Regions from separate parts of the Paenibacillus sp. JNUCC 34 genome, predicted to be linked through region 2. Evidence: riboswitches for the same ligand, from Rfam matches in the RefSeq annotation. Region 2 holds a riboswitch; each other region holds the start of a gene.
What was found. A riboswitch is a leader RNA that binds a small molecule or an ion and turns the genes downstream of it on or off. The one in region 2 is predicted to bind cobalamin.

Region 1: linked by a shared signal. The riboswitch ahead of AC2TF5_RS05435 (ABC transporter substrate-binding protein) and the one ahead of AC2TF5_RS20645 (hypothetical protein) in region 2 are both predicted to bind cobalamin.
Region 3: linked by a shared signal. The riboswitch ahead of AC2TF5_RS08815 (1-propanol dehydrogenase PduQ) and the one ahead of AC2TF5_RS20645 (hypothetical protein) in region 2 are both predicted to bind cobalamin.
Region 4: linked by a shared signal. The riboswitch ahead of AC2TF5_RS23045 (S-layer homology domain-containing protein) and the one ahead of AC2TF5_RS20645 (hypothetical protein) in region 2 are both predicted to bind cobalamin.

Annotation. Positions count from the first base shown of each region.
Region 1 is NZ_CM177770.1:1,184,245-1,191,769, reverse strand. Features, by position in the region: gene AC2TF5_RS05445 (ABC transporter ATP-binding protein) at 1-544, opposite strand, end outside; gene AC2TF5_RS05440 (FecCD family ABC transporter permease) at 541-1,587, opposite strand; gene AC2TF5_RS05435 (ABC transporter substrate-binding protein) at 1,584-2,582, opposite strand; cobalamin riboswitch at 2,825-3,031, opposite strand; gene lplA (lipoate--protein ligase) at 3,297-4,298, shown strand; gene AC2TF5_RS05425 (metal-dependent hydrolase) at 4,504-5,217, opposite strand; gene AC2TF5_RS05420 (Cof-type HAD-IIB family hydrolase) at 5,443-6,249, shown strand; gene AC2TF5_RS05415 (MBL fold metallo-hydrolase) at 6,401-7,174, opposite strand; gene AC2TF5_RS05410 (hypothetical protein) at 7,372-7,525, opposite strand, start outside.
Region 2 is NZ_CM177770.1:4,404,743-4,412,267, reverse strand. Features, by position in the region: gene AC2TF5_RS20665 (replication-associated recombination protein A) at 200-1,507, shown strand; gene crcB (fluoride efflux transporter CrcB) at 1,586-1,987, shown strand; gene crcB (fluoride efflux transporter CrcB) at 1,984-2,343, shown strand; gene AC2TF5_RS20650 (PCYCGC motif-containing (lipo)protein) at 2,381-2,911, shown strand; cobalamin riboswitch at 3,021-3,196, shown strand; gene AC2TF5_RS20645 (hypothetical protein) at 3,225-3,440, shown strand; gene AC2TF5_RS20640 (anaerobic ribonucleoside triphosphate reductase) at 3,400-5,622, shown strand; gene nrdG (anaerobic ribonucleoside-triphosphate reductase activating protein) at 5,619-6,119, shown strand; gene AC2TF5_RS20630 (RNA polymerase sigma factor) at 6,380-6,994, shown strand; gene AC2TF5_RS20625 (hypothetical protein) at 6,900-7,525, shown strand, end outside.
Region 3 is NZ_CM177770.1:1,871,446-1,878,970, forward strand. Features, by position in the region: gene AC2TF5_RS08800 (GNAT family N-acetyltransferase) at 1-93, shown strand, start outside; gene AC2TF5_RS08805 (superoxide dismutase family protein) at 321-959, shown strand; gene AC2TF5_RS08810 (PhzF family phenazine biosynthesis protein) at 1,458-2,342, shown strand; adenosylcobalamin (AdoCbl) riboswitch at 2,691-2,842, shown strand; gene AC2TF5_RS08815 (1-propanol dehydrogenase PduQ) at 3,232-4,374, shown strand; gene eutS (ethanolamine utilization microcompartment protein EutS) at 4,571-4,924, shown strand; gene AC2TF5_RS08825 (EutP/PduV family microcompartment system protein) at 4,936-5,367, shown strand; gene AC2TF5_RS08830 (ANTAR domain-containing response regulator) at 5,436-6,008, shown strand; gene AC2TF5_RS08835 (sensor histidine kinase) at 6,001-7,419, shown strand.
Region 4 is NZ_CM177770.1:4,924,718-4,932,242, forward strand. Features, by position in the region: gene AC2TF5_RS23045 (S-layer homology domain-containing protein) at 1-2,139, opposite strand, end outside; cobalamin riboswitch at 2,293-2,493, opposite strand; gene AC2TF5_RS23050 (ABC transporter permease) at 2,633-5,044, opposite strand; gene AC2TF5_RS23055 (ABC transporter ATP-binding protein) at 5,050-5,817, opposite strand; gene AC2TF5_RS23060 (sensor histidine kinase) at 5,917-7,359, opposite strand; gene AC2TF5_RS23065 (response regulator transcription factor) at 7,368-7,525, opposite strand, start outside.

The sequences.
Region 1 (7,525 bases), 2.8 Mb from region 2:
CTGCAACCATGTTCATAAATTGCAGCTGATGACGGATATCTAAATACGTTGTCGGCTCATCAAGCAGCAAAAGTGTAGGTTCCTGAGCCATTACTTTGCCAAGGGCTGCACGTTGGCGCTGTCCCCCGCTTAATTGATCAAGCCGTCTGGATTCGAATTTTTCCAGTTCCAGCTTTCGGATAATACGATCCAGAAGCGGTCCGGAATCTTTCTTCTCCCGTCCCATCCAGTCTTGAAACGGGTAACGTCCCATTTCCAGAACCTCGCGCACTGTAAAATCAGACGGAGCGAGCCCCTCCTGCTGAAGCACCGCTACAGAGCGGGCAAGCTCCTTTCTGTTATAACTTGAAACTTCTCTGCCACGAAACTGTAAATGTCCAGACGATGGCGACACCACACCTGACAAAAGATGCAGCAGCGTGGATTTACCGCTTCCGTTCGGACCAATAATGCCCCACCATTCCTGAGCACTTACGTTCCAATCGATACCGGTCACCGCGTTCACCCGGTCAAAGCGCTTGCTTACGTCTTGAAGTGTGATCATACGCTTCCCTCCCTACGCTGCTTTTTGTTCCGGTACAGCAAATAAGCAAAGAACGGAGCTCCAACAAATGCAGTTACTACCCCGATCGGAATTTCGGTCGGCGACAGAATGGATCTGGCAGCCGTATCGGACCAGACCATGAAAATCGCTCCACCCAATGCCGATAATGGAATGATGATCCGGTAATCAGAACCGGTGATGAGACGGATCATATGAGGAACAACCAGTCCCACGAAGCCGATCACACCGGACACAGACACAGCCGCAGCCGTTAGAAGGGTGGCAACAATAAGCACACTGGTCTTCAGACGATCGACATTAAGCCCCATATGTGCCGCCTGACGTTCACCTAAAGACAACAAATTCAGTGTACGCGCCCGGCTCCACAAATATAAGAAGCCTACAGTAAAATACGGGAAAAGGACAGCTATATATGACCATCCCCGCATGCTTAAACTTCCCATCGTCCAGAATAGAATATCCGTTAGCGTGTCTCGTGACATTACCGTCAAGAATGAAACTACCGCTCCTAAAAAGGACTGCATAACCACACCTGACAAAATCAATGCATTAGTCGGTATCTTACCGTGATCTCGGGCGAGGAGCAGCACAATCCACAGTGTGATCGCCCCGGTCATAAATGCAACGATCGGCAGGGTCCAGGCACCCGCAAAAGAGTACTGCAATCCGTAGAAGATCAGAAACGCAGCACCAAGTGATGCACCGGAGGATACACCGAGCGTAAACGGATCGGCGAGCGGATTTCTAAGCACACCTTGAAAAGCAGCACCGGCCACCGCAAGGGATGCCCCAACCAGCATACCGAGCAGTATTCGGGGAAGTCGCACCTTCATGATGATCTGCTCGGAAGCTACTTCCCAGTTGGGAGTGATCGAGTCTCCGATCCAGGGCAATCGATGAACCAGCATGGCTCCAATATCCTTAACGGGCAGATGGACGGAGCCGATGCCGAGGCTGACGATCAGCGTCAGCAGTAAGAGCAGGAGCCCACCCGTTCCATAACCCGCAAGTTTTTTACTCATGGGGTCATCAGTTCCGGATAGACCGCCTTCGCTACTTCAACCAATCCTTGAGTTACACGAGGTCCCGGGCGGCTGATCAGATTGTCATCAATTTTAATCAGCTTATTGTTTTTCACAGCTTCGATCTGATCCCAGCCGCTTCGTTCTTTAATGATTTGATCCAAAGTTTTTTTGGTGGATTCATCCACGACATTGCTGGAATACAAAATCACATCTGGATTCGCTGCAATAATCTTCTCTTCACTGATTTCAAACCAGCCTTCGCTGTCGCCAGCCACATTGGCTGAATTGCTTATATTGAGCATCTCATCCAGATATGTGCCCTTTCCTACCGTCCAACCCGGTGAGAACTCCACATACACTTTTTTCTTATCCTCATCTTTTACGGATTTAACCGCTTCTTTCACGAGGTCCATATCCTTCTGCATTTGATCTACGATGCCTTGAGCTTCCACCTGACGATCCGTAATCTCTCCAACTACCTTAATGTTGTCCATGACTTCAGCAATCGTCTTAGGGTCGTTCACGAACAGCTTGATTCCGAGGTCGCGAAGCTTCTGTACGTTCTGTTCATTCATCGCCGCTGTAAAAATAACATCCGCGCCTGAAGCAACAATGGCCTCAACATCCATATCATAACCGCCCATTTTCGGCTTGGATTTGGCTGCCTCCGGGTAGTCGTCCACTTCGGATACACCGACAATTTCTTCATCCAAGCCAAGCGCGAACAATTTTTCCGTCTCAGAAGGAGACAGCGATACAACTTTTGCTGGAGCCTTATCAAATGTCATTTCCTCGCCTGTAGCATCCTTTAAAGTTAACGGATAAACCGTTTTGGTAGTTTCAGAGGCAGGTGCTTCCGGTTTCTGCCCTTGTTCAGCCTCTGGTGCAGGGGTCGCCTCCTTCGGATCTGTTTCTCCTCCACAAGCTGCCAGCGACAGGACCAGCATCAGTACCGCCAACATGGCGGACCATGACTTCATTATTTTTTTCATCGATTTTCTCTCCTAACCCTAGTTTGAGAACAACACCGGCTTGCCTTAGGTACTCAATAAACCTGATTTCTGACGGAAATCCTTACATCCAACCACAAAAAAGCCCCTGATTTCTCCGCAGAAGAATCAGGGGCTACGTTTCGGAAACAATGAACCTCATCCAATTAATGGGAGTTTAGCTATAGTACAACACATCACCCACATTAGGTCCGCCAAACGTAATCCTTTCCTCGAAGGACCGTCAGATCATTACGCGGGCAGGTCTCCTGACTTACAGGTTGAAATGACACCTCCGCCTTCCCGACCCTGTTCAGGCCAGTGGCAGTAATGGAGGATATCCCTGATTCACAGTGGCGGGACCGCGCCGGACTTGCACCGACTTCCCTTTTAACCCGGGAGCAAAACATATGCTTTGCTTATTCTCCAGGACCTCGCGAGTATTGAATATTCTTTTTTGCCAAGCTTACTTCTCTTTTGACGATTATATGAAATATCCTCTCGGCTTACAACCTGAAACTTCACAGAGAAAAATTGAATAGCCGCTCCCCGCTTGCCGTGGACCTTATTTCCGCCTGTATAACCATCATAGATATCTCACGTATTTATTCGTATGCGCCTGTGAATTGCCCCTCCCCCTTTGCCCTAAAGCCGGACATTGGTTTACAATAGATCTGAAGCTTTATACCAGAAAAGAAACTATACGGAGGCGTACATATGCTCTTTATCGATAATCAGGGAATCCATGATCCTTCCATTAACCTAGCGATTGAAGAATACGCTTTGAAGCACTTGCCTATGGAAGACAGCTATTTGCTCTTCTACATTAATCAGCCGTCGATTATCATCGGCAAACACCAGAACACGATTGAAGAAATCAATCAGGAGTTTGTCCGTGACAACAATATACAGGTTGTTCGGCGATTGTCCGGAGGTGGTGCTGTATACCATGACCTCGGCAATCTTAATTTCAGCTTTATTACAAAGGACGATGGCCAGTCATTTCATAATTTCCTAAAGTTTACCCAACCCGTTATCGATTTCCTTCAAAAAATGGGTGTTCCCGCTGAGCTCAGCGGCCGTAATGACCTTCAAGTCGGAGAGAAAAAGATTTCCGGCAACGCCCAGTTCTCTACACGGGGACGCATGTTCAGCCACGGGACTTTAATGTTCGACCTGGATCTAGACAAAGTACAAGCTTCACTTAAAGTTAACCCGGAAAAATTCAAATCAAAGAGTACGAAATCCGTCCGTAGCCGGGTGGCGAACATTAAGGAGCTGCTGGGTACGGATATGACGATTGAACAGTTCCGCGCAGAGCTGCTACGTTCGATTTTTAGTATGGAGCCTGATCAGGTTCCACAGTACGTTCTTCAAGAGAAGGACTGGGAAATAATAAATCAAATCTCCAAAGAGCGTTACCAAAACTGGGACTGGAACTATGGCTTATCACCAGAAAGCAATGTGAAACACGCGAAAAAATTCCCGGTCGGCATTATCGACATCCGCATGAATATTAAAGACGGACATATCGGTGAAATAAAAATTTACGGCGACTTCTTCGGTGTAGGCGATGTCGCCGATATCGAAAATGCGCTTCGCGGCAGACGTTACGAAGAGAATGAAGTAAGAGAAGCCCTCTCATCCATTGACGTCAAGCATTACTTCGGCAATCTGGAGTTTGATGACCTGATCGGTCTGATCTTTTTAGAGGAGTAGAGCAACAATACTGACGTCACGATTCTAACAGGGATATCTTTCAAAAAAAGCAGGTCACTCGAGGATTCATTCTTGATCCTTGGGTGGCCTGCTTGGTTTTACTATTGTGCACTTCTTAAGTAGGAACGATTCTACAGGTAGCGTCTTACAACAGACATGAAGGGCGTCCCAGGTCATGGACCTTTTGGGACACCCCCCGTTCGTATTATTTGGATGCGATGAATACATAAAAGAGAAGGACGAGTGTGAGCACGATGCACACGTTCTCTACTGTGTTACCCCATTTACTTCCTGTGCTCATTAGTTTGAACTTCACTCTAAATTTCAGCGGGGGTAATGGTCGTATTCCCCTGTTCGTTAGCATATCGGCGGCCAAATGAAGGGCATAAGACATTCCACCTGCAATCCATAAGCTCTCCCCTCCCGCTGTTCCTTTTGTTGCGAAATAGAGCAGCATAGTCCAGCCTGCCGCAGCATATGCAGTATGTGTCAGACCACGATGGGAAACGAGCGTGGAAATCATCAGTACGCAACCGGCAATTGTGTTCCACGGACTGAAGGCTTGGCCGAACTGAAGAAGTCCCAGACCAATCATAAACATCACGATATGACGCAGCGTCCGTCCGGGCAGAAAGGATACGACGGCAATCAGACCCGCCAATGCCAGATTCCACGGAGCATAATCCTGTCCGTAGTAAAAAATAAATACGGCTCCCACAATCAATGCCAACTGAAGCACACGCAGCAGTCCTGTTGGGATGACCGTTCTGACCAAAATGGAGTTCGGCTCATCGATGTCAGGAAGTAGCGAACTGACTGCGGCCGCAGCCGCAGCCGGGAGTGTAACGGGAATTCCGGCCAGCCCCATGACCGACAAGGTGACGCCGGTGCTAATAACCAAATGGGCTCTTCCCATCATAATAAATGACTTCCTTTCATTCTCTCGTTGTCTTGTTTGAGCCCGTTCATTTCTTTCAGCCGTAATACATACGGGAATGTATGTTCGGCATTTTAGTATAGCAAAAAAACCCTCCTTTTGTCTACCCTTTCCACTCTATGGACAATATGATCCTGGCCGAATTGAAATCCACGCCGCAAGCGGTACAATAGAGTTAAGATAGAGATAAAAAGGAGAGAGACAACCATGACCCAATACAAACTGATTGCTATCGACATCGATGACACACTCATCAATGACGATAAAGAAGTTACCCCGGGTGTCCAACAAGCGTTAGAGCAAGCTGTTGCGAAGGGTGTTGTAGTAACACTGGCGACTGGACGTGCCTATGCATCCGCACAAGCGATTGCTCGCCAAACTGGACTAAATGTGCCGATCATCACTTATCAAGGGGCTTTGATTAAGAATTTGCTGGACGAAGAGGTTCTCTATGAACGCTATGTTCCCGTTGACGCTGCCAGAAAGCTGTATGAGTACTGTGTGGAGCATAATCTGCATCTGCAGACTTATATTGATGACAAGCTATACTCCCGGGAAGAGAACCAAAAACTGATCGATTATTGTGCACTGAATCGCACGCCTTATTATATTGAACCTGATTTCATCAAAGTGATCGAACAGCCTACACCTAAAATGCTGATCATCGATGATCCTGCTTATCTCGACGAGCTGATTCCGGTATTCCAGGAGCTGCTTGGCGATCAAATGCATATCACGAAATCCAAACCATATTTTCTGGAATTCATGCATAAAGAAGGTACGAAAGGCCATGCTTTGACGTTCCTTGCGAATCATTTTGACTGCGCTTTGGAACAGACCATTGCGATTGGCGACTCCTGGAATGATCACGAAATGCTGGAATGTGCAGGCCTTGGTGTTGCCATGGGCAATGCTATTGAGCCGCTCAAGCAATTAGCGGATTATATAACGCTCAGCAACAACGAAGATGGCGTTAAACATGTAATCGAGAAATTTGTGCTGAACGCGGAATAAATAATAAATATTTTATGAACAAAAGAGGCTCGTATCCAAGGTTTTGAATGCCTAGGTTCGAGCCTCCTTTATGAATTAGCTGAGAACACTCGCGATTTCAATCGTGAGATGAATCGGCTTCGGACAAGGCGTGTCTTTTGACACGTTAAGTTTAGCGGGACAGCTTCACACTCATACCGGCAGCAGCCAGAACCGTTCCTGGAGGAAGATCAATCTGCTGATTAACATCTACACCATGTGACATATGAGTATATACAGTCTTTCGAGGTTTTACCTCAGCCAACAGTTCAGCTGCTTCCTTCATGTCATACACAGATCGGGTTGAAAACTCCGCCGTCTCATGGACAAAGCTTGTACCGAGCACCAAGAGATCCAAATCGTATAGTGGCTTCTTTTCCTCGTCGTTCAGATTAATTGAATCTGAGTTATACACCCAACAAAAGCTGTCCTTCTCCAACCGATACGCATAAGAATAGCCATTCTTTCCATGATTCACCTTCCAGCATGAAATATCCCAACCGCAAAGTGTGATGCCGTCATCTACCTCTGTTATTATCATATGATTCGACAGCCAAGGATACTGCCGCTGGATCTGTTCTAGCACTTCCCGAGGAGCATATAGGCTTCCTTTGACCCTAAGCCATCGGCAGGCATCAGCCCATTCGGGAAGTCCTCCGATATGATCGAAATGTGCATGGGTGATCAGCATATGGTTCACCTGCCGGATTCCGTTTGTCTCCATCATACTCCGCCAATCCGGCCCACAGTCGATCATAAACCTATTCTGTCCGTCCTCCACCATTACCGAAGAACGCAGGCGGCGGTTATTTCCAGAGGAACGCGCCTCAGTACATACCCCGCAATCGCAGTACACACGCGGTACCCCCATGGCATCTCCCGTGCCTAAAAAAGTTAGTGTATCCATGCTGTTCCCCTTCTCCCTATCTAAAAAGCGTATATCAACATACCTCATAGTTAATAGACCACTTGTAGCGGCTATTTTTTGTTGCGTTATAAGGAAGCCCGCTTCTGAAAATCTTCAATAAAAGCCGCCGGCAGTATGCCGAACGGCTTATCATCTCATCTATGATCGCACCGGAAGCCCGGCAGTTTCATTATGAATTATGCAAATGAGGGCTTCTTGTCATCTACCGCTCCGCTGATAACTTTAACATACTTCTTGTCTGTACCTTCTACGGAAGGACCGATATAAATGCTTGATTTCTTCTGTCGTCTCCCAGAACGCTCGCGCGGTTTCAAAGCACCTTCCACAGGA
Region 2 (7,525 bases):
TTGCGCTATATAATAGAACCTGGGGCATAAACAGCCTCAGGTTTCTTTTCGTTGATCAGACCGATTTGTTGATAGGAATAGCCTAAATTGTGCAAAGCGATAAATCGTAAGTGAATGAAAGATTGTGATATGATAAGAAAAGCAGATTACGGATCATGACGCTGTTACGCTGTTATGATTCAAACAAGGAAGTGTAATGATGGATTTATTCTCTTTCGGTCGTGAAGAGGATCGCGATTCCCGGCTTCTGGCTGACCGGATGCGTCCTTCCAACCTGGATGAATATATTGGACAAGAACATATTGTAGGGCCGGGTAAACTGCTTCGGCGTGCAATTGAAGCGGATCAAGTATCTTCAATTTTACTGTATGGTCCGCCCGGCTGCGGTAAAACAACGCTCGCTCATATCATTTCGAAACATACCCAAGGGTCATTCGTACGGCTTAATGCAGTAGAAGCTTCTGTTAAGGATGTACGTGAAGTGATTGAACAGGCGCAAAGTAACAAATCATTGTATGGTACAAAGACGATTCTGTTTCTGGATGAGGTACACCGGTTCAACAGCTCCCGTCAGGACGCTCTTCTGCCCGCGGTTGAAAAGGGAACAATCATCTTTATTGGTGCCACTACGGAAAATCCGTTTCATTATGTGAATGGGGCTCTTATGAGCCGCTCAACCTTGTTTCAGCTGCAGTCGCTGAATAAGGAACATTCCTGCATTGCTATGAAGCGTGCGCTTCAGGATAAGGATAGAGGGCTTGGCTTTATGCAACTTCAAGTGGATGAAGAGGCACTGGATCATATCGCATCCATGGCGAACGGTGATATCCGCCGGGCCTTGAATGCCCTGGAATTGGCGGCAATGACGACACCTCCCCTTTCGGATGGCACCGTTCATATAACACTTGAGGTTGCGGAGGAATCAATCCGGCGTCCAACCGTCCGGGCTGATGAGTCAACCCAATATGACGTCCTATCCGCTTTCCACAAAAGCATTCGCGGCTCCAGCGATGCTGCGCTATTCTGGTTTTTATACGCTGTAGAGAAGCTTGGTATGGATCCGATGGTGTTCATTCGCCGTCTGATTGCGGCTAGTAGTGAGGATATCGGGCTTGCTAATCCGCAGGCGATGGTACAAGCTGTCAGTGCATTGGAGGCTTATCGTAACAATGGTTGGCCTGAGGCCAAACTGAACATTGCACAAGCGATTCTTTTTGCTGTGGAGAGCCCGAAATCCAATGCCGTTTACACCGCTATATCACGTGCCATGTCTACTATGGAGGAATTCAAATCGGCTGAGGTTCCGCTCCATTTACGCGATACTCATTATCAAGGAGCCGTCAAACTTGGACATGCGGGATACAAGTATCCTCATGACTATCCTGGACATTACGTGAAGCAGGATTATTTACCGAAGGAGCTTGCGCATCGGGTGTTTTATCAGGCGACAGAACAGGGAAATGAAGCTAAAATATCCCATAACCAACGTTTGCGCAGAGACGAGTAAAGGAATTCGAAACACTTGATTCATTGAATAAATTTCATGTTGTACATCTTGAATGTTACGGTAAGGAAGGGAAATTGTATGGGAAAGAACCTGCTCTTTGTGGGTGCGGGAGGATTCGGTGGTACATTACTCCGCTATGGTCTGGATGAGATAATACCTGCTCCATTAAATGGATTTCCGGCAGCTATCCTGTTCATTAACCTGGCAGGATGTCTATTTCTAGGCTGGTTTTTGACTTACTGCTTATCTTCCGCACATATTTCAACACAGGTTCGTCTGCTCATCGGTACCGGGTTTACGGGGGCGTTTACGACATTCTCAACCTTTACAGTGGATACAGTCAGGTTAATCGGTAACGGTCAGAACGTAGTCGCCGTGATCTATGTAGTCTTAAGTGTTGTTGGCGGTCTGCTCATGTCCTGTATCGGTGTTTGGCTGGGACGGAAGATGTCTTCGAAGCAAGAAGGTGCGGCAGTGTGATTTTGTGGATAGGATTAGGCGGGATAGCCGGAGCGGTTTCCCGTTATTGCGTTGGTATTTGGCTTGGAAAAAAAGCACAGGGGACATTCCCGTGGGCTACGCTTCTCGTAAATTTGGCCGGTTCCATCATACTTGGACTTCTTGCCGGTTATGCGGACCATCTTCCTGAAGCTGTTTACAGAATGCTCGGAACCGGCTTTTGTGGGGCGTTTACCACATTTTCAACCTTTGGTTATGAAGCGGTCACTTTGGCAGGAAACAAGCAATACATACAAGCATTCTTATATGTGCTCATATCGGTTATGCTGGGTCTTGCAGGGGCATGGACAGGACTCTATATAGCGGCTCAGGTTTAGAACTTGTTGTGTGGCCATTATGGGGAGGAAATAAATAATGTACAAATGTAAATTTACAGTATTGATGCTGTCTGCAGGTCTAGTGCTGGGTGGTTGCGGTGCTGAGAAGGTACAAGAGCCGGAAGAGAGCATGCAAGGAACTGAAACGGTTCACGAACATGATTCACAAAACAAGCTTGCTAATGGAGATCTTCAAGAAGCTAGAGCCTCTGCGAAGGAGCTGCCAACGTTCTTGGATGGTAAAAGCGATGAGATGCGCACTATTTATGCACTCGCAGCCCAGGAAAAAGATGTGCTTACCTGGATTCCATGCTACTGTGGCTGCGGTGAAAGTGCAGGGCACAAGAGTAATCTGAACTGCTTCATTAATGAAGTTAAAGAAGACGGCAGCATTGTGTGGGATGATCACGGCACACGCTGTGGTGTTTGTCTGGAAATCGCAGTAGAATCAGCCAAGATGGACAGTGAAGGAAAAAGCTTGACTGAAATCCGCAACACAATCGATGAAAAGTATAAGACGGGTTACGCGAAACCGACTCCTACCCCAATGCCGACAGAAACCAATTAAAATCTTGTGGCTGACCGCCATGTCACGCTGCACCACGATCTGGGAGTTTCGCCTATGATAAATGTTACAGTTAAAATCTATATGTTGTTATATTCTTTGATATGACAACTATATATAGTGCTTAATGGTCGATCGGATCACTCCGGTCTTAAAAGGGAATCCGGTGAAAATCCGGAGCGGTCCCGCCACTGTAACAGTTTCTTGAGGCGAACATAAGAAACAATCTCGTTAACTCCGCCAGTTCGTGAACTGAAGCCAGATACCTGCCATTATGACAACACGGTGTGCCTACGGTTGATAGGAAGTGTTTCGAATGGAAGGGTTGTCTGGTCCGTTTCTACTTGACTGGATTAAACGGTTCTTTATGAAGCATGTATTCCGCCGATTTGCGGCAGCATGCTTTTTTATTGTCCACTTCGATCGTACCGCACACCGTGAGGGGTTGGTTAATACGCCTGTAAAGGTATTTGCCATAGGAGGAATTCGTAATGAAGGTAATCAAGAGGGATGGAACATGTGTGACGTTTGAAGTTACACGGATTATGAGTGCGGTGAATAAAGCTTTTCAGGCTACTGAAGGAACTTCCAGATATGAGGCATCGTCCCGGATCGGTACATTGGTAGAAGCTGAGACGGTTGGCTTGGAGCAAATGTCTGTGGAAGAAATACAAGACCTTGTCATACATTTTTTGAATGAAACCGGTTATAAGCAAACAGCTGAAGCTTATACAGAGTACCGTGAGGCACGTGACAGAGAACGTATAATGCGCGGAGAGCTGTACAAGATCAGCACCAACGTTATCGGTGTTAAAGATCTGGATCTGCTTCGGGAAAATGCCAATTTGAACGGTGAATCTTTCAGTGGGAAAATGAGCCGGATCGGATCGGAATATGCCAAGTGGATGGCGACCAGTTTTATGCTGCCAAAACCGTTGAACGAGGCTGTAAAAAACGGATATGTATATGTACATGACTTAGATCAATATGCACTCGGAACGACCAATTGCATTTTCATTCCATTTGATCGGCTGCTGGCAAATGGCTTTAATACGGGGAACGGTTCGGTCCGTCCTCCACAAAGCATCATGACCGCTATGGCACTGGTAGCCATCATATTTCAGTCTCAGCAGAACAGTCAGTTCGGCGGGGTATCTGGCAATAAGATAGATTGGGATTTGGCGCCTTACGTGGGTAAGTCCTTCCGTAAGCATTTTCGAAAAGGGCTTTCTTATTTCAGTGAAGGCGACATGAACTTAGGAAAAGACATTTCGGACTTGGAGCTGCATATGGATAACCACTCGCTTGAAGAGATTTATCCTCATACATATAAGTTTGCATATGCAGAGACTATAAACGAGACCAAGCAAGCCGCGGAATCTCTGATCCATAATTTGAACACGATGAGCAGTCGGGCTGGGGGGCAAATTCCGTTTACCTCGTTAAATTACGGGATGTGCACTTCTACAGAGGGAAGATTAGTTTCTCATGCACTTCTTGACGCTACAATGAGAGGACTTGGACGTGGAGAGACACCGATATTCCCGCAGCATATTTTTCAATGTAAAAACGGGATTAATCAGGCGGAAGGTGATCCGAACTACGATCTGTTCCTAAAAGCGGTAGAGTGCTCCAGTCGCCGATTATATCCAAATTTTGTAAATGTAGACGCGTCGTTCAATCTTCCCTATTACCGACCGGAAGATCCAGATACGATCATTGCGACTATGGGGTGCCGTACACGAACAATTTCGGACCGTTTCGGCAGAAATCGGTTGAGTGGGAAAGGGAATTTGTCTTTTAACACGATCAACCTCGTACGGCTTGGGATTGAGCATGGCATAGTAATGGATAAGCGACAAGATCCAGATATGAGCGGGTTTTTCGAAAGTTTGGAACGTTATATGAAGATTGCAGTGGAAGGATTGATCCACCGGTATGAAATTCAAGCCAAGCAGCCGGCAAAGGCTTCGGATTTTATGATGCGCGAGGGGGTCTGGGAAGGTGGGGAGAAGCTTGCCCCAGACGATGCGGTCGCAGAACTTATAAAACACGGATCGTTGGCACTTGGTTTTATTGGTCTTGCGGAGTGTTTGAAAGCTTTAACAGGACAACATCATGGCGAAGACGAGATGGTTAGAAAGATGGCGCTCGATATCGTTGGAAGGATGCGTGCTTACTGTGATGCCATGAGCGAGCAGTATGATTTGAACATCACGCTTTTTGCCACTCCAGCAGAAGGGCTGTCCGGAAAATTCACAAAGCTGGACCGAACCACATTTGGCAGTATACCGGGTGTAACCGATCGGGAGTACTATACGAATTCATTTCATATTCCCGTGTATCATCCAGCCGCTGCTTTTCAGAAGGTTCAATGGGAAGCACCATTCCATAAGCTGTGTAATGCGGGTGCGATCTCGTATGTAGAGCTTGACGGCAACGCACGGCAAAATACGGCTGCATTCCGGAATATAGTCCAATTTGCGCTTAAACAAGACATTGGTTATTTTTCCGTTAATCATCCATTGGATCGGTGTCCTGTCTGTGATTACGAAGGAATTATCGGTGCATCTTGCCCAGAATGCGGGGTCGAGGAGGACAAGGTGCTGTTCCATCGTCTACGCAGAGTAACAGGTTATTTAACGGGCAACTATACGGAGCGATTCAATTCAGCCAAACAGGCTGAAGTTAAGGATCGGGTTAAACACCGATGAACATATGCGGCTATATACCGGAAAGCATTAATGAAGGCCAAGGAGTCCGTGCCGTTCTGTTTGTCAGCGGCTGCCGTCATGCTTGTGCCGGGTGCTTCAATACGGCTTCATGGGATTTTGAAGCTGGGGAACCCTTCACTGATGAGTTGAAAACTCGAATTCTAGAGGAAATTGCATGTAATCCTTTGCTGGAAGGAGTTACGTTGTGCGGTGGAGATCCCTTTTTCTCAGCGGAGGAATGCATTAGTTTTCTGTCTGACTTCCGGGAGTGCTGTCCTGATAAAAATGTATGGGCTTATACAGGTTTTACCTTTGAGGCGGTTATGAGACAGCCGAAGCTAAGGCAGCTGGCGCTTCTGTGTGATGTTATTGTTGACGGTAAGTTTATACAACGGGAGAGAGATACTTCATTATCATTTCGTGGAAGCCGGAATCAGCGTCTGGTAAATGTTGCTTCAAGTGTGGAGAAAGGCTGCGTGGTGGAAGTTTCCCTATGATGAAAAGGTCTGAAAACAATAAAGAGGCATGCCCTTCAGGTTACTAGAACCTGTAAGGGGCATGCCTCTTTCGTATGTTGATGCATTGAAACACCGGGATTACCGGTGTTTTTTTCGGTTATCAATTACTTATGGTCACCGGGTGGTCAATAACTTATGCTCGAAATAGGATAATTTTTATCGTTTTAATTCAATTTGTGAACCAAGTGCAAGGTGATGACAATGTATAGTTGAATGATCATTCGGAAAGGAGAACCTCATTGGATATCGATGAATTCAGCAATCTTGTGGATATGTACGGAAAAGCCGTATACGGGTTTTGTTACCGCTTAGCCGGAAATAAAGCGGATGCGGATGATCTGTATCAGGAAACGTTTCTAAAGGCGATGGAGATGCTCCACAAATTGGATGCCAATCACAATCCGAAGTCATATCTGATCTCTATTGCCATCCGCTTGCACAAAAACCATCGCCGGAAATGGGCCCGGAGACAAAGGATAATGCCCAGCGTTGAGTTCAAAGAGGCTGTGGACAAGTTTTGCGGTGGAGTAGAAGCTGGGAAACCGGAGGAAGCGGCGCTATCCGGCGAGCTCAGCCGCATTATCCGTGCAGCCGCAGACAACCTGAACGATAGGTTGAGAATTCCGCTTTATTTGTACTATACCGCAGACATGTCCGTTGAAGAAATTGCGGAGATGCTGAAGATTCCCAAGGGAACCGTAAAAAGCAGACTATTTTTAGCGCGTAAAGCCATGAAAAAGCAATTGGAGGTTGAATCAGATGAAGGAATCCGAGGAGTGGGACTATCTGCTAAAAAATGCTCTGGCTTCCGAGAAGGAGCCGGAAGAGATTCTGAACCAAGCCATCATCCGTAAATATAAGGAGAGAGGAAGAATGAGACACGCTAAACGAAAAAAGCTTACCGTCGGGATAGTAGTTGCTTCAGTCACGCTCGCCCTGTCCATGACGGCTTTTGCAGCTGCGCAATTATTCAACGCCAACCAAGTAGCAGAGCATTTGAAAGAGACGAAGTTGGCCCAAGCCTTTGATAGCCGTGATGCGATCGAAATCAACCAGTCTGCTGATGCCAAAGACTACCGTTTTACCCTCCATGGAATCGTTTCAGGAGCGGGACTCAAGGAATTGGCGAATGGTGCGGAGGGCTTCAATGCCGACCGAACTTATGCCGTCGTTTCCATCGCGAGACAAGATGGTTCTGCCATGCCGTCGACGGCGGATCCGGAATATGGTAAGGAAGCGTTTTTTGTTTCACCGCTTATTAAAGGTCAGAAGCCTTGGGCAGTTAATATCGTGACGATGAATGGCGGCTACAGTGAATTTGTGGCTGATGGCATTATGTACAGGTTGATCGAATGCGACGATATAGAAATGTTCGCGGACAGAGG
Region 3 (7,525 bases), 2.5 Mb from region 2:
ATGGAAGCGGGTCGGATTCCTTATTTTGCAAGATCCTCGAATGGAAGTTTGGATGAAACCGTGTTGTATTATAAGCTGTTAACTAAAGAATAAGAAAATCCTTCATGATTTCAGATATATCTTATTGGAACAATATGGTCACACGCCGTGGATAGAGAAACATGCAAAAAGAGAATTTTAGATGTTTTGTTAAAGGAGTTGGAACTTTCCTAACGAGTTGTAGACCTTCCTCCATGTCGAAAGTGCTAAATCACCTGTAATAATAGTTTATTTCCCCCAAAATGGGGCATAGGTGAGTACTACAGACAGGAGGCGATGAAATGAAGAAAAGAACGTACCAAATTGTTGCAGGGGCCATGTTGTGTTTAGGTCTTATCTATGCTGCAGCTAACGCTGAAGAAATATTAAATGCCGTCCGGCAAACAACTCCCGATTCACTTACTCACAATGGTGTAACTAATGTTCCAGATCTTGCGGTTACTGAAAAGATTGACAAACCGGTATTTCGGGAAGTATCCACAAATTCGGTTTCTGTTAAGCTGTTTAATGCAGCGGGTGAACCTACAGGGGTTGCTTCATTTGAACAGGTGGACGATGGTGTGAAAGTGAAGGTTTCCGTTTCCGGTCTGACCCCGGGCAAGCATGGATTCCATGTACATGAGAACGCAATCCAGTCGTTTGATTTCAAGACTGCTGGCGGACACTTCAATCCGACGGATAAACACCATGGCCTTGAACACCCAGAAGGAAGTCACGTTGGCGATATGCCAAATTTGGTAGTTGAAAAAGATGGTACAGTTAAAACAGAACTGCTGATTAAACATGCATCGCTAGATAAGAATCAGGCTAATTCCTTGCTTGGACGATCGCTCATAATCCATGAAGACGAAGACGATGGTAAAACCGATCCTGCAGGTAATTCCGGTAATCGAATAATGGGCGGGAACATCCCTAAATAACGGATCAGAATTGTTCCGTGAATATGTAAATGTTAAAGAAAACGTATCTTCCCAACGGAGATGCGTTTTTATTATTTTTCCGTATATATCTATCTTTATTTACAATTTATAGGATATAATTAGTCTGCAAGAGTTAGGGTGAAACGGAGGTAGAGGTGGATATGACCGAGCAGTTGGCACGCATCGTGGACAACCACCTTTGATCCTGATCTGCATTACGGTTATGGCTGGTTTTTGGGATCTGATTTTAACCTGATCGGTGGCGGAACACCTGGATTTCGTTCAGAAATCTGGCATTACCCTGAACTGGATACAAGAATCATTATGCTGTGGAATTATGAAAAGATTGACTCGCACCGACGATTTCACCAAATGAACCCTCTAATTTTTCAACTGTAATATGAATCAATAACCGATACCTGTTTAATAAAATATATTACCCAGTTTTGTGTTGATTCTTAAACCTGGGCCGGGTATAAATGTGAAGGTGGGAGCCTATTGGGGAAAGTTACCGTGTACCATGTTGACGCATTCTCTGTCACAGCCAATCAGGGAAATCCGGCAGGAGTTGTTCTGGATGCCGATCATTTGAAGCCTGGTGATATGCAGAAGATCGCTTTTCAGGTCGGATTTAATGAAACGGTTTTTGTATTGAAATCTGAGATCGCCGACCTAAAATTGAAGTATTATACTCCGGGTCATGAAATCAATCTGTGCGGGCATGCAACCATAGCATCATTATACTGCTTGAAAACACGAGGTTTTTTTGAAGGTCGCGATTCAATCCAGATAGAAACCAATGGTGGCATACTTCCCATTTCTTTTAACGCTGAGGATCATCTAATAATAGGCATGAAGCAGCAGAGTCCGGAATTTATTCCTTTTGATGGAGATACCCGAAAACTAGCAGAGTCCCTGGGATTAAATGAAGACTGTTTGGATGTCACGAAGCCCATTGTTTATGGTAGTACAGGAATTTGGACTTTATTAGTTCCAATAAGGCAATTGGATAGTTTCAAAATCATGAAGCCAAATAATAAACAGTTTCCTGAAATATTAGCCCAGAATCCCAAAGCGTCTGTACATCCTTTTTGTTTTGAAACTTATGACGAGAATGCGTTCATGCATGCGAGACATTTTTCATCCCCTTACTCTGGTACAGTTGAAGATCCGGTAACAGGTACGGCCTCGGGCGTGATGGGCGCTTACTATTTAACCTATATAGATCAGAATTTGAATGAAATTCAATTTATCGTAGAGCAGGGGCAAGAGATCAATAGGGATGGAAAAGTGCATGTACACGCCATACGACAAAATGAGATGGATATTTTTATTTCGGGCACAGCGGTCTTGGTTAAAGAGTTTGAAGTGGAATATCTCTAATATTTTTATAATAAGAGAGCTCGATACTATATAATTGGAAGTGGATAGTTGTATAAAGTACATCACTACTTCGTGACTGGTCGCCAAAGGTTACATTGTTGCACTTTATACAACAAAATAGATAGAAAGTCATTTGTTAGCCACTCCTCAGAAGAAATTATTGTACAATTTACAACAATGCCAGTAAAATCAGGCCTTCAGCCAGTCTACTGTTGTATAACATACAAGATTAATACACCCTTAATCCGTATCATGTCAGCGTTAATCGACGGATTTTTATGTTCTGCATATTGCCAACTCGATGGTTTATGCTATAATAATGTTCGAATGGACATCCATTCACGTCATACACAATAGAAAAAGTTATAGGCAATGGAAGTTTGGTGCAAATCCAACGCGGTCCCGCCACTGTGATAGACCGAATGCTCGGTCTTAAGTCAGGTCGTTTGCCTAGTAACTTTGTCTGGCCAGTCATTTCGAGGCGAAAGTGACTGGTTTACAAGTCTAGTGACGTATAACGCCTCGCTAGGCTTTTTTACGTTGCAAGATAGGCTGCCGACGCTGCTGTCGGTAAAGCTAGGTGCTCGCCGCCGAACATATACAATGAGGTATAAGAACAAGCAAGCGGGAAGTTCTTCAATGATGAAGAATAATATGCACAATGATGTGCATGTCCCTTTTTTTTATAATGAACCGCTCACTTGCCGAGCATGGCAGACAAGATTCGGTTGACGAGCATCCGAATTACGTTGTACAGTGGAGATGGACAATTAAATGATTGCTGCACAATGGCGTGCACATTATATAACAAGCAAAGAGGCTTTGAAGGGATTTACTCCTTTTAGAGGCCTCTTTTTTTGTTGTCAATTACTCCTTGGAGGTGCCTTACATGGACAAAATATCGATTAAAACCGACATCTATCTGGGACAAGGTGCGCTGGATCGCCTGACGGATTGGAGAAATAGACGGATCTTTGTTGTAACAGACCCGTTTATAATCAAGTCGGGTATGATTAACATGCTGTTTGAACGGCTGCATGACAGTAACGAACAATACATTTTCAGCAACATCGTACCCGATCCTCCAGTTGAAGTTGTAACTGAGGGCGTTGAAGCGCTCGGAGCATTCCAGGCTGACCTGATCATCGCGATTGGTGGGGGCTCTGCAATTGATGCGGCCAAGGCGATGAAGCTTTTCGCTCAAAAAATATTGAAACAGCACGATATTCCGTTCGTAGCGATTCCGACAACAAGCGGCACAGGCTCAGAAGTGACGTCTTTCTCCGTTATCAGCGACAAGGAGAAGAACATCAAGTATCCGCTGGTATCCGATGACATGTTGCCACAAGAAGCTATCTTGGACCCTGAATTGGTCAAGAGCGTACCTAACTTCATCACTGCAGACACAGGAATGGATGTATTGACCCATGCGATTGAAGCGTACGTATCCACCAAGGCGAACGATATTTCCGATGCGTTGGCCGAGAAGGCTATCAAGCTGGTCTTTGCCTATTTGCCAAGAGCCTATAAGGATGGGACTGATCTTGAGGCGCGCGAGAAAATGCACAATGCTTCCTGCCTAGCTGGTATGGCGTTTAATATTACGTCGCTCGGGCTTAATCATGGGATCGCTCATGTGGCTGGAGCTAAATTCAAGATTGCGCACGGGCGTATGAATTCACTGCTTCTGACGCATGTCATTGAATTTAATGCGGATTACAAACCGGGTTATGGCAGAGAAGAGAGTAGTGCAGTAGCGGCAAGATATGCCGAAATCTCCAAAAGCTTGGGACTGTCGGCTCCTAATGTAAAGAGCGGCGTTCGTAGTCTGGTGCAGGCGATCAAGCAGCTTCAGAAGCAATTGCAGATGCCGCAGACGCTCAGGGAGTGCGGCGTGGAATTAGCTGCGCTTGAAAAGATGAGAGAGGAAATTGCAGAAGGAGCGCTGCAAGACGGCTGTACGGCCACGAATCCACGCGTTCCTGCCGCAGCTGATATTGTTGAAATTTTGAACAAAATGTTTCAATCCTGAATCTGGAGTTGAGTTTCGTTCGTAATGATATTGACATTGTTTGCAGGTTAAAATATAGTGAAAGTAACACAACGGCGTGTTGCATACAAATAAAAGCGAAGAGGCTTCTTAAAAATTCCGCGTGAACTTTTTAAGGGGTCTTTATGTTTTTTTGCAGCTATATGTCGCTTTTTCTTTCATGAGATGGGATGATGGTATGGATCAACACAGCGAAAAACAACGTGTCATACAAGAGTATGTGCCGGGCAAACAGGTAACGCTGGCTCATATTATCGCGAACCCTAATCCGGATATTTACAAGAAACTGGGCTTGGGAAGCGATGCGAGGGATGCCATTGGCATTATGACTATTACGCCGAGCGAAGCATCTATTATTTCGGCCGACATTGCGACCAAAGCAGCAGGCGTGCAGATCGGCTTCGTTGATCGCTTCAGCGGCTCGCTCGTCATTACGGGTGATGTATCATCCGTGGAATCCGCGGTGAGCGAAGTGTTGCTTGGCTTACAGAACATTCTCGGATTTTCGGCTGCGAAGATTACGAGAACGTAGGGGATCGTGCTATGAGGAAAATTATATTTGCCGGAAGCACCGGATCGGGCAAGACGACATTGTGCCAGCGGTTGCATGGACAAGAGATTGCCTATAAGAAGACGCAAGCCGTTGAGAATTTTGAGCAAGCTATTGATACGCCCGGGGAATGTATTGAGAACCGGTATTTATACAAAATGTTACTTGTCACAAGCGTTGATGCGGATGTTATCGGGCTAGTGCAAGATTGTACAAAGGAAGAAAGTTATTTTCCACCAGCCTTCGCAACGATGTTTGCCAAGCCGGTCATTGGAATTGTAACCAAGGTGGAACTGGCTAAGACGGATAAGGACATTGCGGAAGCGAGATCCTTCTTGCAAGCGGCGGGCGTGGAGCGCATTTTTGAGGTTTCGTCCGTGCAGCATTTGGGTGTGGATGAGCTGCAAGCTTATTTGGAAGCGTAAGCGGTTCAATATGATAGAGGATTCACGAGATACAAGCAAATATCGGTAGACAACGAGGTGCATGACGCATGAATGGAAAAATTGTGATAGTCGACGACGAACCTATTACAAGAATGGATATTCGTGAGATGCTTGAAGAGGCGGACTACAGTGTAGTAGGCGAAGCTTCTGATGGTTTTGAGGCCATTGAATTATGTAAAAAGCATCTGCCCGATTTGGTCATTCTGGATGTTCAAATGCCTATCCTGGATGGGCTGAAAGCGGGTAAACGAATCATATCGGAGCAACTGGCGGGCGGAGTTATCCTCTTGACCGCATTCAGTGATAAACAAACGATTGAAAAAGCATCCTCTATCGGTGCGCTTGGTTATCTGGTGAAACCGCTTGATGAAAAATCGTTTATTCCCATGGTGGAAGTGACGATTGCAAAAGGTAGGGAAGTACGCAAGCTGGAACAAGATTTGTCGAAGCTGTCGCAAAAGATGGAAGAACGAAAAGTAGTTGAGAAAGCGAAGGGGATCCTGATGAAGGAGAACGGCTGTACCGAAGAGGAAGCCTATCAAACCTTGCGCAAACTCAGTATGGATCGACGATGTCCGATGATGGAAATTGCAACTACGATCGTCATCTCCTATGATTGATTTCCAAGAACGAATTAAGCATCTTTGCAAGCGTCATACGGGATTGAGCGACGCAGACATCGCCCGGATTACGGAAATGGCTGCGTCGTTCGAGAAGTCTGATGGGCAGGATGACGTATTCATCGACGTGCTGTCCGACGTGGAGAATGAGGCAATTGTGGTGTACCACTATCGTCCGGGTGTGGGCAAATCGCTGTATGGTCGCTCGGTTGTTGGTGAGAAAGCGCTGCGTGAGAACGAACCCGGCGTCCTGAGGACGTTGGAAACCGGCGTAATGTCACAGGGGCTCGTCGCCAATACGCAGGAAAATCATCTGGTCAGGCAAACGGTATATCCGATCAAGAATCAAGAGAGTGTTATTGCGGTCGTCATTTATGAAAAAGATGTGAGCGATAACATTCAAGCCCACTTCAATGTGACACAGTACGAAGACAGTGAGATGTCTTTCATGCTGACCGCCATGTTACGTTTCGAAGACTCGATCATCAACCAGTTGGAAGATGCCGTTCTGGTGTTCGACAAGCATGGATTTTTGAAGATGAAAAACAAGAAGGCAGACATGTACTATCGGCAACTTGGTTATTTGGAGGATATTCAAGGATTGCATTATGACAACTTGTCGCTGGATCAGACGATATTCTCTGGCGTGATGAAGCAGCGCTCTATCTCTAAAAGTTGTCCATTGACGACAGATGTGAAGGCAGCCGAACGCTATTATCAAGTGAAACGACTGTTTATTGAAGAGCAGGATCTTTGCATAGGCGTCATCTTGCATGATGTTACCGAGATAAAAGACAAGGAAGCACAGATCGTCTCCAAATCGGTGGCTATTCGAGAGATTCACCACCGGGTGAAAAACAATTTGCAGACGGTGGCTTCGTTGCTCCGTATTCAAGGCCGCCAATGTGAGAGTCCAGAAGCCAAAAAATGTTTAAATGACAGTGTCAGCCGGGTACTCGCTATCGCGGCGACCCATGAACTGTTATCAATGGAGATCGAAGCACAGGTAGATCTACTTGATGTCATTCGGCTCATGGCTTCGAACATTCAACGCTGCTTTGTCGATTGCAATGCGATCGATATCAAGATAACGGCAGCGCAAAGCATCTACTTGGACAGTGACCGTACTGTTGCGATTGCGCTTATTGTAAACGAGCTGCTGCATAATAGCTATGAGCATGCATTTGGCGATTGCACGGACGGCACGATTACCGTGACTGTGCAGCTGGAAGGCGAATTGGTTATAGTCGGCGTAGTCGATGACGGAGTTGGATTCGCCGTTAAAGAAGGTTCGTACAAAAGCTTGGGGCTGTCGATTGTCCGCAGCTATGTGAAGGACAAGCTGAAAGGCAAGCTCGCGATTGTATCGGGTCGTGACGGTACGGCTGTTACGTTTACGTTCAAAAAATAAATAATAAGGCTACAAGGGTGTAGTCTAATAAGCAATGAGGCTTAAAGTTAACCATTTCCGGTCAAGCGGGAGGTTATTACTTTAAGCCTTTTTATGTTTATGTTCT
Region 4 (7,525 bases), 520 kb from region 2:
GCCAGTATAGTCGATTGAGATCCCTCTTTGATCAGCTGCTCTTTTCAGTGCTGTAAAAGCATTATCCCCATCCTGAATTGCAACGCTTATTGGTGATATAATATCTCCTTCACCTATGGAGCGTTTTTCAGCAGACAATGTAATTGTTTTCGTAATCGGAGGAACTACACCGCCGCCATTGCCCGATCCATTGTCTCCTCCGGTTCCGCCACCATTGCCATTACCAGAACCGTTACCTCCTCCATTGCCAGAACCGTTATCTCCTCCGGTTGTTTCCTTCTCTTGTGTAGTATAGGCAATAAATTCAGTAAAGTGCGTAGTCTTAATGATTAGATCGCCATCATGGACATAAGCGTATACCTCGTCACTATGTGCCGACGAATCCTCATATTTCGGAATTTGTGTAAATGTCCCGCTTGCATCGATGAATCCAGCTTCTGCATGTCCTTGGCCCTTCAAGGTTAATGTCACATGCTGGTTGAAGCGGATATCCTGATCACCGCCTACTTTTACGCGCAGATCAATTCCCTTGATCTCTTTGTCTGCAGAGGACAAAACTTCATTTATCTTGTTAAGCAAAAGATCATTATTCGTATTCAAGCGATGCGGTAATTCAAGCTTGTTATCCCATGTTGAAATGACATTCGTATTCAGGTCAACTTCCAAATAAGTACTGTCTGTTTCCGATGTTACATGCGGCAGTTCGCTCTTTGGAAATGCAAGTGTAACTTTGCTTGAGGACAGCGGATCCTGATCCGACCCGACACTCACATTGGTTTCATTCTCGTCAATGACAATCGTTTGGTCATCGTTTGGATCCGGAATTTCATTTACACTTATGACAACTTCATTACTTGTCTTTTTCCCTGCTGTTGCTGTTGCCAGCGCTTGAATGGAAATATAGCCTGGAGCCGCTTGACCTTCGAAGACAAGCTTCGCTTGTTGATCCGTAAGCAGCGATATTGATTTTAAGTTCAGCCCAGTAGTCTCCGAAATCACAGACCAACTGTCAAGCTGTACTGCCTCGGATAAGAACGTATCGCCAACGAGCTGCACTTCAATCGAAGGATCTACAGTGCCTTGATCAATGGAAGATGCGGACGATATCACAGGCTGACGATCCGGTGGAAGACTCCCTTCGGCAATTCGCTTCCATACCGACTTTCCATGCTGAATATCAAGTAATCCGATAAGAGCCTGTTCAGTCGACATTCCGTTTTTATCGGTATCTTCTGCTTTCCATTTAAACGAGCCGTCATCCAATTGGAATCCTGCATACGCATCAACGACGGTATTCCCGTTCATCTGCCAAGCGGGCGACATCATGTCTTCGCCTACGGCAACCAGACCGGATACCGAAGTAGATAAGCTGTTCGAATTATCTCCAGAGCCCCAAGTGCCCGTAGAATTAAAACCACCATTCTCTAGCTGGCGATCCTTTAAGACATTCTTGGCCCGTTCAATGGCAGCATCAACTTCACTCTGCCCCTTGTATTGCCCCAGCGCAAGCAGCGCCATGCCTGTAATATCTGTATCGCTGTTTGCTCCTCCTGAAGCAGACAGACCAAAGCCGCCGTCTTCATACTGCGCTTTGAGCAGGTATTGCAGCGCTTTTTGCTTGGACTCAGCATTCCATGAGCCTACATTCTGTCCGAGCTTCTCTCCGGCATCCAGAGCAAGCATCGCCCAAATATGTTTATTTACACCGCCAATGCCGCCCGTCTCTTGATTTTGATGGGTAGCAAGTTCCGCCCACAGGTTTCGATCGGTTTCCCAAGCGTGAGCCGGGTCTTTTCCCATGGCGAGCAGTGCAAAAATATACCGCACATGATCAGTTAAATTTACGGCATCAGGTTTAAGTCTTGGTGCTTTCGTTTCCCAAGATGGCAGTTTCCACGTTCCATCTTGCAAATCCTGACCTGCGCCCCATAGGCCAACAAGCTGCCACCAGGAATCAATGGTGGCTGTAGGATCTTCCTCATAGTACTCTTTATAATAATTAACTGTACTTTCAATCATGCTGTCTAATTGTGTATTGCTTTGACCACTCGCCGCACTCACGACTTGTGGATTCAGTAGAGTAAGCAATAACACAACGCTTAATAGTGCAGATATACTTTGCTTCAACAATCTGTTCATAGGTGTCAACGTTCTCCTCATCGTCAAAATGGAAATAAAAAAACATCTTTCCGAAATGGAAAGATGTTCTGTAGCCAGTTTTGCATAACCAAGCAAGAGTGCAGCAATAAACAAGCTGCACAAATAAACATCTCCCTCCCATCCTCGTGAGAAATATAGAGCACTTACATGGCAGGTCTCCTGGCTTCGCTTCATCGCTTGACAATCGTCCTTCCTGTTTAAAATCGTTAACAGTGGACTACTACCTTGATTGTCAGCTCTGCGTTACAGTGGCGGGACCGCGTCGAACTCTCATCGACCTTCCCTATTAAGCCGCATACTTTATGCATCAGCACCATATAAGCTGTTTCTATTTAATTTTGATAGACTTTTTTTATATTAACAAAGATTGGTATATTTCACAAAGGAATTTCTCATAGACAGTACAAAAAACGGCCTACATGAAACAATAAGACCCTTCCATATAGAGAAGGGCCTAGACTTCGTTATATTTTTACTCAATCACCAATATCCGAGGGGATGTGTTCGCGATTACCCTGGACGACAGCCAAGAACCAACCCCTGCCGATATGATACTTACGACTGCAACTCCAATAATACCGCCCCAATGCATAATTAGAGGCACTTCCACAATCCCATAATATGTTAATATATTTTCCAGCAACATAGGCAGAAGGTATACTCCGACGTATATGCCTAGTAGCGCGCCGATGACGGATAAAGCAACGATCCCTTGGGCTACGGATAATCTAATCCTATTCGATGTTAAGCCAAGTGATTTGTAAATGCCATAGGTTTTGCTGTCTTTTCTAATATTTATACGACAAGTGATGTAAATAATGATGCAAGTGACAACAATAAACAACAATCCCATCATACTCATTGGCAAGATAAGCAGGCCGACAGCCTCTTTAAATACGGAATCTAGTAGCATTTTTTGAGTTAATGCGGAGAGCGCTTCCTTATATTGCTCATTAATATCACTTACGACCTGATCGGACTGGCTGCTATCATGCAGGTTGATAAAATATGTTTCTGCATTGCTGTAGTCCAGATGATCTGCTTTAATCACATCGACCGTTATTCTTGCAGAATAGGACATATTGGCGATAGCTTGATAAATTCCTGTAACGATGAGCGAATACGGTTTTCCATTGATGTACACCGTTATCACATCACCAATATCTTTGTTAAGCTTCTTCGATACGTTGATACCAATAGCGATTTCGTTCTTGTGAAGGGGATTGGCTCCTCTTAATGTGGAATACCCCAGATCATCATAGTTACCATCAGCAACACCGATATAGACATTCATGGATGAGGTGTTCGAATCTCCGGAACGATCGGATAGTTCTGAAGGAACCACTCCCGTAACATTCCCAAACCACCCGAAATTTTTGATTCTTGGGTCGGACAACATATCTTCTTCAAATTGAGTACGTGAAAATGCTGCTTGATTAAAGACTTCTACTGCAATATGTGAATTGTCATATCCCCATGATGACGCCGTTCGTTGAATGGAATAAACGCTGTATAACAACACAGATCCGAATACAAGAACGGCTGATGTAATCACGGTTAGAATAAACATGAGAATAGAACCTTTCACATTCTTCAACATGTTGCGCAGACCAATAACGAACATAACGGGAAGTCGATCGAATCCAACTGGACGATTTCCATTCGAACGTACACGTCTTGCCCATTTACTGCTATCCATTTCAGACATGCCATACCGGATTGCTTGCACAGGCTGTACGGAACGGGCTTTATTGGCATAGAACAACACACATAGAATGACCAGGGCAAATACACATATTCCGACTGCTAGAGCCGTGAAATTACCCTGCATCGATAGCTCTGAACGATTTGTTTTCAAAGATGACAGCGAGCTCTCTACAATGACTTTGGATAAAAACTGACTGGCAGCTAACCCAGGAATAATCCCGATGATCGATAGAAAAGCATATTGAGACATGTAGGTTCCAATGATTCCAAATGAAGATAGCCCACAAGATTTCAATACCCCAATCGTTCGATAATTCGCCAATATCGCGTCTGAAATCGTGAACCCAATTGTGAATAAGGCCACAAGCAGCATGACAGATCCGAGAAAAATCATAACAAAGCCGATTACTTTATTCATAATTAGATAAAATGACGATATCGATTCGAATTCCATTTTGGATTCAAGATACTGCGTACCGGCCTGCTTCTCGAAGCGGTCCCAATACTGTGTATTGGTATCGTAATCGTCAAAGCGAAGTCCCATCATATACATGTCTTTTCCCTGCAATGACTGAAACTGATCTTTATAATCTTGCGTGTTCATCCAGATGCGGGCGTTTCTTGTGAACGGAGCTCCAAAAGGCATATCTACGACAACTGCTGCTACCTTCAACTCAAATGTACTCTTGCCTGTTTTAAAACTTACCTTATCACCTACTTCAATTCCATTGGAATAAGAAAACGAAGTGGGTATCCAGATGGTCCCGACCTCAGGGGTGCTTCTTTCATCTCCTTGCGCCCAGATCAGCTTATCAACCGTAAAGGGAAGCTCTGCTGTATCCATCATAAACATATAGATATTATTAATTTCTTTTCCTTGATGGGTGATTCTTGACAGATTTCGATATGGTATCAGCTCGGACGCCGTAACCCCCTGCTGCTCATCCCACCATTGTTTGAAAACGATCGGATCATGCAGACCATTTCCCAACATCAAAATTTGATGAGAACCGTTTGCTTTCGTATGCATGTCTGTAAATAAATTTTGTGTATTTGAGATTACAGTCATTGCGGTTGACAGCAGTAGCGTAGATAACAGAATGAGCACCGTTGTGAGTCCGTTTTGGATTTTCTTCGTTCTTAGGTTAGATAGGAAAAGAGTCCACACCGCATTCACCCGCGTCACTCCTTTCCTGAAACATAAGAAAATATAATATTTTCTCTGTCCTGGATGTCGTCATTATCGGATTGATATTTATCAAATTCCAGAATGCCGCCCACTTTGCCATCTCGAATAAAAATGAGCCGGTCCGCTCTGCAAGCCGCTTTGATATCATGCGTAACCATGACAACCGATTGCCCTTGACGATTCATATTCGTTAAAATATCCAATATCGCAACGCTTTGATCATAATTCAAGCTGCCTGTCGGCTCATCAGCAAAAATGATTTCCGGTGAATTAATCATCGCTCTTGCAATGGCTGCACGCTGCTGCTGCCCCCCTGAAGCTTGCGCCGGCAATCGATTATGCAGGCTCTCAATCTGCATTGCTTCCATGAGCGAAAGCGCCTTTTTCTTCACTTCATTTTTTTTGTTACCGGCGATATAGCCAGGCAATGCGATGTTTTCCCCAAACGTGAGATCAGGCACCAAATTAATTCCTTGATAGATGAATCCAATCCTCCGTGCCCTGAAGTCTGCCATTTTCTTTTCGTTGTAAGAATCAATACGTTGTTCTTGATAATACACCTCTCCAGCTGTCACGCTATCTAGTCCGCTCAGAAGATAGAGTAATGTGGATTTTCCTGAGCCGGAATTACCCATAATAACCGTAAAGTCTCCTTGGTAAATATCGATATCGAGATTTCGAATAGCATGATATTGTTCGCTGCTGGTAGAGTAGGTTTTACAGAGGTTTGTAGCATGAATCATCGTTTTTTTGGCCGTCATTCATTAATGCCCTCCTGCAATTCAGTATATTTGCCATTGTAAAGGGCTTTTCTTGCATGCTGCTTATCAGATTATTAATAAAGTATTACAGGGCGCGGCTTAGCATAATGGGATGGAAAAATAAAAAGTGGTTCCATGACCCGGTGTGCTTTTAAAGGAAATCGAGCCCTTGTGCGCTTCAATAATATATTTGCATATGGACAAGCCCAATCCTGAACCCTCGTTTTGTTTATCCGGAGGGGTGTTTACCTGACCTTTAAAATAACGTTCAAAAATAAACGGCATATCCTGCGGTAGAATTCCTTGACCTGTATCTGCAATCGTGACGGTTAACTGATCCCGTTCCTGTTCAATGTCAATTCGGATGGAATCACCTGAAGATGTATGCTTCATGGCATTCGCAATCAGATTAGAAATCACCTGTTCCAGTCGGTTCGCGTCCACATTGATGAGCACATTCGGAATCTCTGCAGGCTCGATAAAGGTAATCCCGGCGGTACGAACGGAATGAGCGATCGGCTTAATGATATTCAACAGGATCTCTTTACTATATTGCTCTGTTGGACAGACAGAAATTTGCCCTAACTCTTTTAATGCATGCAAGAGCAGATCATCTACAAGCGCTGTCATTTTTTGTGTGTTGGTTTGCATCACTTGGATATATTCCATAACCGATTCCATGTCAGGACAAATCCCTGCACGTATCGCCTCAAGGTATGCTTTTACCGTCGTGAGGGGCGTCTTGAGATCATGAGATAGATTCGAAATCAGCTCCTTCTGAGCTTTATCTTGCTCAACTCTTCGTTTGCTAAGATACATAATCTCCAGCCTCATCTGGTCGAACATGGCGTACACTTCTCCGATTTCATCCATGCGACCATACTCCGCTTTATGCTCGTAATCCCCTTTTAGAATGGCTTCCGAATAGTATTTCAATTTCTGAATCGGCTGGATGGTATCGTTGTTGATTTTCTTTCTAAGGAACCACAGTAAAGTAAATACTATTAATACACATGAAATCATCAGGATTAAAGGAAAGAGGGGGAGATCATCCGATGGTTCATAGATAACCTGTGCTGCCGGCACTGTGAAAATGGCGTTTCCGATTTGAGCTTGAGACTCTTGGCTGATGACGGGAAAGGCGATTTTGAAAAAATCTTTATCTACTCTCGAAAGATATAAATCATAATGAAGTGAATTCCTTAAATCGATAGTCTGTATTAACTCCTCAGGGGAAGAATGAAAAATAACCTTGCCATCCAACTGAGAAAACAGAAGGTTTACCCCACTAGTTTCACTCATCTTCCGCAAGGTCTCTCGTATTGTCGCATCGCTGGCAATCGCTTGATGATGTTGTTCAAGAAATAACATCATATCGTTGACTTTGATACGCACTTGATTAATCACATAACTCGTGTGGGTCTTGTCCTCTTTCCCGCCCCACAGGACATACGCTCCACATCCGATCGCGATAACCAGACATATCGATACAGCGTAAATCCACTTTCTTAACCACCGGTTTACATACATCGTATTCTCCATCTCTAGGCTTACTCCAAGTTGAATTTATAACCAACGCCCCAGACCGTCTTAATAAACGTTGGATTTGAGGGGTCGGTCTCCAGCTTTTCTCGCAATCTTCGAATATAAACGGTTATTGTGCTTTCATCTCCAAAGGTATCGTATCCCCATATTGCATCTAATAACT